3 regions of the Carnobacterium mobile DSM 4848 genome follow, and region 1 is predicted to be linked to each of the others. Evidence: a T-box and tRNA genes for the amino acid it is inferred to sense, from the RefSeq annotation. Region 1 holds a T-box; the other regions hold tRNA genes.

Region 1 (2,243 bases):
AAGTAGAACAAAGTCTCGGACTCAAACCTGGCACAACAGAAATGCGCATTCGAATGCTGGCTGTCGGAAATAGTGCAAACATTGAATTGTTTCAATTTGGTAATGTCTCGCAACGACAACCGGTAATTGCTTCCGATTACGGCTTACAACATGTGGCTTTTTATGTAGACGATATCCAAAAAGCTGTTGAACAGTTCACTCAGTCAGGTGGAAAGCTTCTGTCTAAGTCAAATAAACTTTCTTCTGCTGCCGAGAGCGGTTTTGGAAACCAATTTGTGTATGGTCGAGCTCCTTGGGGCATGCTGGTTGAAATGATCAGTTATCCAGCAGGTATAAATTATCCAGCTGACAGCCAACCTAAACGGTGGACGCCAGCTCAATGATGTACAGTATAAAACGTCCGTATGGATTGGATAAAAATGATTGAAGACCATATGATGAATCAAATAGCAACGATATGGTACGTAAAAGCATATTATGGACCTTATCACTTTGATAAAATTAACAATATGGTACACAAATACCTTTTAAGGACCGAAATGATGAAACTTCTTGTGCTTTATGGTACTTAAATCAATTTATCGAGAGAATTTTAAAAATTTGTGCTTTTCGGCAGTTATCGAAAATGTTCGATATAGACTAAAGAATTTTTAGTTTTTGTGAAAATCTAAATTGAGTTGCTTTACTGCATCGCTGATACAAAGCTCTATATAATTGTTTAATCCATAGAAAAACTTCAATGTATATAAATAATACCCTTGCTATTTTCTAGATTTTTCTCAGCAAATTAAGCAAATCTGTCAATTGACAATTCTCTGCTGGTTGACTATACTAAAAACAAACTTATAGCACTATTTACGATGAATGAGCATAGTAGCAAAAAGGATGTTGTCACTAGAAAGCTAGTGGGTGATGGAAACTAGCACAACCCTTTTTCGCGAATTACACTCTGGAGTAACTTGATTAACCTCAAGCGTCCTACTGGCGATAACAGTAAATGAGCGGTCAGCAACTTTGCAGTAAAATTTGTTGGCAAATTGGGTGGTAACACGAAATTTTTCGTCCCGATGAAAAGATGATTTTGTCTTTTCATCGGGACTTTTTTATTTGTTTTTAACAATACAGAAAAAGGAGCTTAAAAAATGAATATTCTTGATGAATTAGAATGGCGCGATGCCATTAACCAACAAACAGACGAAACAGGTTTAAGAAAATTAATTGAACAGAAACAAATAGCTTTGTACTGCGGGGTTGATCCAACGGGCGACAGTATGCATATTGGTCATTTGATCCCTTTTATGATTTTGAAACGATTCCAGTTAGCTGGTCACCGTCCCGTCATTGTTATCGGCGGAGCAACAGGTTCCATCGGCGACCCTAGTGGAAAATCAGAAGAACGTACGTTGCAAACAAGAGAACAAGTTCAAAACAATGCCGATAAATTAACCCGTCAAATGGAAAAATTATTTGATGCAGGGAAAAATGAAAAATCGATTCGTATGGTCAACAATTTGGATTGGACGAAAGATATCAGTTTACTAGATTTCTTACGCAATATCGGAAAAAGTTTTAACATCAACACCATGCTGGCTAAAGACATTGTTGCCAGTCGTTTAGAAACGGGTATTTCATTTACTGAATTTACGTACCAAATTTTACAATCTATCGATTTCTTACATTTGTACCAACATGAAAATGTTCAATTGCAAATCGGCGGCGCAGATCAATGGGGAAACATTACAGCTGGTTTAGAATATATTCGCAAACAAGAAGGCCCTGAAGCTGAAGTTTATGGCTTAACCATTCCATTAATGTTAAAAGCTGACGGAACGAAATTCGGAAAAACTGCTGGCGGTGCTGTTTGGTTAGACCCAGAAAAAACTACTCCTTACGAATTTTACCAATTCTGGTTAAATCAAGATGACCGTGATGTCGTCAAATACTTGAAGTACTTTACCTTCTTAACTAAAGATGAAATCGAAGCGTTAGCTGAAAAAATAACAACTGAGCCGCATAAACGGGAAGCACAAAAAACGTTGGCCCGTGAAATGACATTATTTGTCCATGGTGAACAAGCATTGAACGATGCTGAAAAAATCACTGCAGCTTTGTTTTCTGGTGATGTAAAAAGTTTGACAGCTGATCAGATTGAAGAAGGCTTCAAAAACATGCCGACTTTCGAAGCACCTAAAGAAGAACGCAACATTGTGGAATGGCTAGTAGATGTTGTCGGTATTGAGCCT
Region 2 (2,243 bases), 1.4 Mb from region 1:
TTGTTCTTCTCCTACCCCAATAATGTAAACTTTTTTTAAATTAGGTAAATAAAGAACTGCATCATTTATCCAAGACCCGCAAGAAATCAAGTCTTTGTAAGCAAGCTTTCCAGCGTCATTATGGTGATCATAGACAATCAAAGTAAAAGAAGTTTTTATCTTTTTCAATAGCCCATAAGACAAGTAATGAAAATTTCCATTACCCAGAAAGAAAAGCTTGGATGTTGATTGAGCATCTATTCTTTGAAAGATAGTCTGCATTGCTTCTGCAGAACATATTGCATTTGTCCCGTAAATATCCGCAATATCAATTATGCACGAGTAAAGGTCTTGATAGATTTTTTCAATACTATCCTTGTACTTATTACTAATAATGGTTACATTACTTTCATTTTGCATTCACTACCAGCTCCTAACTGCTTACTTTCTATTATAGTATCCGTTTTCATTTTTACAATAGAAATCTTAAGGCACTTAATAAAAGGTATTAAGCATATAGCTTTTAGGTTCCATTATTTTTCCAGTTCATTTAACTACATAACCTCTTCAATTAACTACTATTAAAAAAAGTGCCTTTCAGCACATTTTGAAATCACCACTACCTGTTATCGAAAAGAAAGGCTCTTTTTCGTGTTGGTAATTCTTAAATAGTGAAATTTCCTCCGAAATTTATGTGTCTGCTTGCAAGAAGCCATGGGATCGTCTGGAGCCTTATCTGTCTCCAGCCTTTCAAGCCTCAAACGAAGCATAACCGCTTCGTTTGAGGCTTGAATCCTTTACATGGCTGCAAGCAACCACTATTCCTCCAAAAACATCAAGATTGTAGAATAGATCCATTTTGCTTAGCAACATCAAAAATGATAGAACCAAAGAAAAAAGCACCAACAGTACAAAGACTGCTGGTGCTTTTTAGAATACCGGCGGCCGGAATCGAACCGGCACGCCCTTGCGGGCACAGGATTTTGAGTCCAGCGCGTCTACCAATTCCGCCACGCCGGCAAGATAAGATGAACGTCCCATTTATCAGATAAGGCGGTAACCGGATTTGAACCGGTGATGAAGGTTTTGCAGACCTCTGCCTTACCACTTGGCTATACCGCCATTTTTAAAATGGAGTGTTGTATTTATTGTAAAAAACTGGGCTAGCTGGATTCGAACCAACGCATAAGGGAGTCAAAGTCCCTTGCCTTACCGCTTGGCTATAGCCCAAAAATAAAAAGGCGACTGATGGGGTTCGAACCCACGCATGCCGGAACCACAATCCGGTGTGTTAACCACTTCACCACAATCGCCATGGTATGAATTATCTCGTCATTATTTTAAAAATGGCAGGGGTAGTAGGAATTGAACCCACACTGATGGTTTTGGAGACCATAGTTCTACCTTTAAACTATACCCCTATTTAAAATAAGGTTATTCTTTTTAAATAAATGGTGGAGGGGGGCAGATTCGAACTGCCGAACCCGAAGGAGCGGATTTACAGTCCGCCGCGTTTAGCCACTTCGCTACCCCTCCGCTTTAAAAAAGGTGGCCTGGGACAGAATCGAACTGCCGACACCTTGAGCTTCAATCAAGTGCTCTACCAACTGAGCTACCAGGCCATATTGGAACCTTTCGGTTCATTACATACGTCAATAAAAATGGCGGTCTCGACGGGAATCGAACCCGCGATCTTCTGCGTGACAGGCAGACATGTTAACCCCTACACCACGAGACCAATAGTATTGCGTAAAATGGAGGTTAACGGGATCGAACCGCTGACCCTCTGCTTGTAAGGCAGATGCTCTCCCAGCTGAGCTAAACCTCCTGAAGTACATGACCCGTACGGGATTCGAACCCGTGATACCGCCGTGAAAGGGCGGTGTCTTAACCACTTGACCAACGGGCCGAAATTAGTGTAACGGAGAGTAAGGGATTCGAACCCTTGAGACAGTGTGCACCGCCTACATGATTTCCAATCATGCTCCTTCGGCCGCTCGGACAACTCTCCAAGTTGGTTCTGTTAACACTCTCATTTGGTTACTTTTTTCCATAGACAACTATGTAACTCCGCAAGCAGGGCTCGAACCTGCGACATCATGATTAACAGTCATGCGCTCTACCAGCTGAGCTATTGCGGAATAAAAAAGATGCACGGCAACGTCCTACTCTCACAAAGGGAAACCCTTCACTACCATCGGCGCTAAGAAGCTTAACTGCTGTGTTCGGCATGGGAACAGGTGTGACCTTCTTGCCATTGCCAC
Region 3 (2,243 bases), 1.4 Mb from region 1:
TGAGTCTATTTCACAACTTAAAATTTCGGAGGAATAGCGGCTCCTTGCAGCCATGTAAAGGATTCAATGCGAATTACGAAGCGGTTAGGCTTCGTTTGAGGCTTGAAAGGCTGGAGACATGTAAGGCTCCAGTCGTCCCCATGGCTCTTGCAAGCAGACGCGTAAATTCCGGAGGAAATTTCATTATTAAGCATGACCAACACAATTCGATAAAGAACCAAAATTAGACCATAAAAAAGTAGTATCAACAGTCGTTAAACAATTGATACTACTTTTTTTAGAATACCGGCGGCCGGAATCGAACCGGCACGCCCTTGCGGGCACAGGATTTTGAGTCCAGCGCGTCTACCAATTCCGCCACGCCGGCAAGATAAGATGAACGTCCCATTTATCAGATAAGGCGGTAACCGGATTTGAACCGGTGATGAAGGTTTTGCAGACCTCTGCCTTACCACTTGGCTATACCGCCATTTTTAAAATGGAGTGTTGTATTTATTGTAAAAAACTGGGCTAGCTGGATTCGAACCAACGCATAAGGGAGTCAAAGTCCCTTGCCTTACCGCTTGGCTATAGCCCAAAAATAAAAAGGCGACTGATGGGGTTCGAACCCACGCATGCCGGAACCACAATCCGGTGTGTTAACCACTTCACCACAATCGCCATGGTATGAATTATCTCGTCATTATTTTAAAAATGGCAGGGGTAGTAGGAATTGAACCCACACTGATGGTTTTGGAGACCATAGTTCTACCTTTAAACTATACCCCTATTTAAAATAAGGTTATTCTTTTTAAATAAATGGTGGAGGGGGGCAGATTCGAACTGCCGAACCCGAAGGAGCGGATTTACAGTCCGCCGCGTTTAGCCACTTCGCTACCCCTCCGCTTTAAAAAAGGTGGCCTGGGACAGAATCGAACTGCCGACACCTTGAGCTTCAATCAAGTGCTCTACCAACTGAGCTACCAGGCCATATTGGAACCTTTCGGTTCATTACATACGTCAATAAAAATGGCGGTCTCGACGGGAATCGAACCCGCGATCTTCTGCGTGACAGGCAGACATGTTAACCCCTACACCACGAGACCAATAGTATTGCGTAAAATGGAGGTTAACGGGATCGAACCGCTGACCCTCTGCTTGTAAGGCAGATGCTCTCCCAGCTGAGCTAAACCTCCTGAAGTACATGACCCGTACGGGATTCGAACCCGTGATACCGCCGTGAAAGGGCGGTGTCTTAACCACTTGACCAACGGGCCGAAATTAGTGTAACGGAGAGTAAGGGATTCGAACCCTTGAGACAGTGTGCACCGCCTACATGATTTCCAATCATGCTCCTTCGGCCGCTCGGACAACTCTCCAAGTTGGTTCTGTTAACACTCTCATTTGGTTACTTTTTTCCATAGACAACTATGTAACTCCGCAAGCAGGGCTCGAACCTGCGACATCATGATTAACAGTCATGCGCTCTACCAGCTGAGCTATTGCGGAATAAAAAAGATGCACGGCAACGTCCTACTCTCACAAAGGGAAACCCTTCACTACCATCGGCGCTAAGAAGCTTAACTGCTGTGTTCGGCATGGGAACAGGTGTGACCTTCTTGCCATTGCCACCGCACATCTTGCATATAAGAGAACGTTGTTCTCTCAAAACTGGGTATTGTTTACTGTAAAGTTGGTTTTAAACCGTTCGTTCACCGTTTAAAAAATTGGTTAAGTCCTCGACCGATTAGTATTGGTCCGCTCCATACATCGCTGTACTTCCACTTCCAACCTATCTACCTGATCATCTCTCAGGGGTCTTACTCACTTACGTGATGGGAAATCTCATCTTGAGGGGGGCTTCACGCTTAGATGCTTTCAGCGTTTATCCCGTCCACACATAGCTACCCAGCAATGCCCTTGGCAGAACAACTGGTACACCAGCGGTGTGTCCATCCCGGTCCTCTCGTACTAAGGACAGCTCCTCTCAAATTTCCTGCGCCCGCGACGGATAGGGACCGAACTGTCTCACGACGTTCTGAACCCAGCTCGCGTACCGCTTTAATGGGCGAACAGCCCAACCCTTGGGACCGACTACAGCCCCAGGATGCGATGAGCCGACATCGAGGTGCCAAACCTCCCCGTCGATGTGGACTCTTGGGGGAGATAAGCCTGTTATCCCCAGGGTAGCTTTTATCCGTTGAGCGATGGCCCTTCCATGCGGAACCACCGGATCACTAAGCCCGACTTTCGTCCCTGCTCGA

What was found. A T-box is a leader RNA that pairs with one kind of tRNA and senses whether it is charged. The one in region 1 lies ahead of tyrS (tyrosine--tRNA ligase), so its partner is inferred to be a tRNA-Tyr.
Region 2: it has a tRNA-Tyr gene. The T-box ahead of tyrS (tyrosine--tRNA ligase) is inferred to sense a tRNA for this amino acid. The anticodon was not compared.
Region 3: it has a tRNA-Tyr gene. The T-box ahead of tyrS (tyrosine--tRNA ligase) is inferred to sense a tRNA for this amino acid. The anticodon was not compared.

Annotation. Positions count from the first base shown of each region.
Region 1 is NZ_JQMR01000001.1:1,645,446-1,647,688, forward strand. Features, by position in the region: gene BR87_RS07830 (VOC family protein) at 1-383, shown strand, start outside; T-box leader at 852-1,070, shown strand; gene tyrS (tyrosine--tRNA ligase) at 1,143-2,243, shown strand, end outside.
Region 2 is NZ_JQMR01000001.1:266,027-268,269, reverse strand. Features, by position in the region: gene BR87_RS01200 (arginase family protein) at 1-399, opposite strand, end outside; tRNA gene BR87_RS01195 (tRNA-Leu) at 916-999, opposite strand; tRNA gene BR87_RS01190 (tRNA-Cys) at 1,031-1,101, opposite strand; tRNA gene BR87_RS01185 (tRNA-Gln) at 1,138-1,209, opposite strand; tRNA gene BR87_RS01180 (tRNA-His) at 1,220-1,292, opposite strand; tRNA gene BR87_RS01175 (tRNA-Trp) at 1,327-1,400, opposite strand; tRNA gene BR87_RS01170 (tRNA-Tyr) at 1,432-1,515, opposite strand; tRNA gene BR87_RS01165 (tRNA-Phe) at 1,529-1,601, opposite strand; tRNA gene BR87_RS01160 (tRNA-Asp) at 1,642-1,717, opposite strand; tRNA gene BR87_RS01155 (tRNA-Val) at 1,735-1,807, opposite strand; tRNA gene BR87_RS01150 (tRNA-Glu) at 1,817-1,888, opposite strand; tRNA gene BR87_RS01145 (tRNA-Ser) at 1,902-1,990, opposite strand; tRNA gene BR87_RS01140 (tRNA-Asn) at 2,048-2,120, opposite strand; rRNA gene rrf (5S ribosomal RNA) at 2,132-2,243, opposite strand, start outside.
Region 3 is NZ_JQMR01000001.1:254,583-256,825, reverse strand. Features, by position in the region: tRNA gene BR87_RS01105 (tRNA-Leu) at 284-367, opposite strand; tRNA gene BR87_RS01100 (tRNA-Cys) at 399-469, opposite strand; tRNA gene BR87_RS01095 (tRNA-Gln) at 506-577, opposite strand; tRNA gene BR87_RS01090 (tRNA-His) at 588-660, opposite strand; tRNA gene BR87_RS01085 (tRNA-Trp) at 695-768, opposite strand; tRNA gene BR87_RS01080 (tRNA-Tyr) at 800-883, opposite strand; tRNA gene BR87_RS01075 (tRNA-Phe) at 897-969, opposite strand; tRNA gene BR87_RS01070 (tRNA-Asp) at 1,010-1,085, opposite strand; tRNA gene BR87_RS01065 (tRNA-Val) at 1,103-1,175, opposite strand; tRNA gene BR87_RS01060 (tRNA-Glu) at 1,185-1,256, opposite strand; tRNA gene BR87_RS01055 (tRNA-Ser) at 1,270-1,358, opposite strand; tRNA gene BR87_RS01050 (tRNA-Asn) at 1,416-1,488, opposite strand; rRNA gene rrf (5S ribosomal RNA) at 1,500-1,615, opposite strand; rRNA gene BR87_RS01040 (23S ribosomal RNA) at 1,707-2,243, opposite strand, start outside.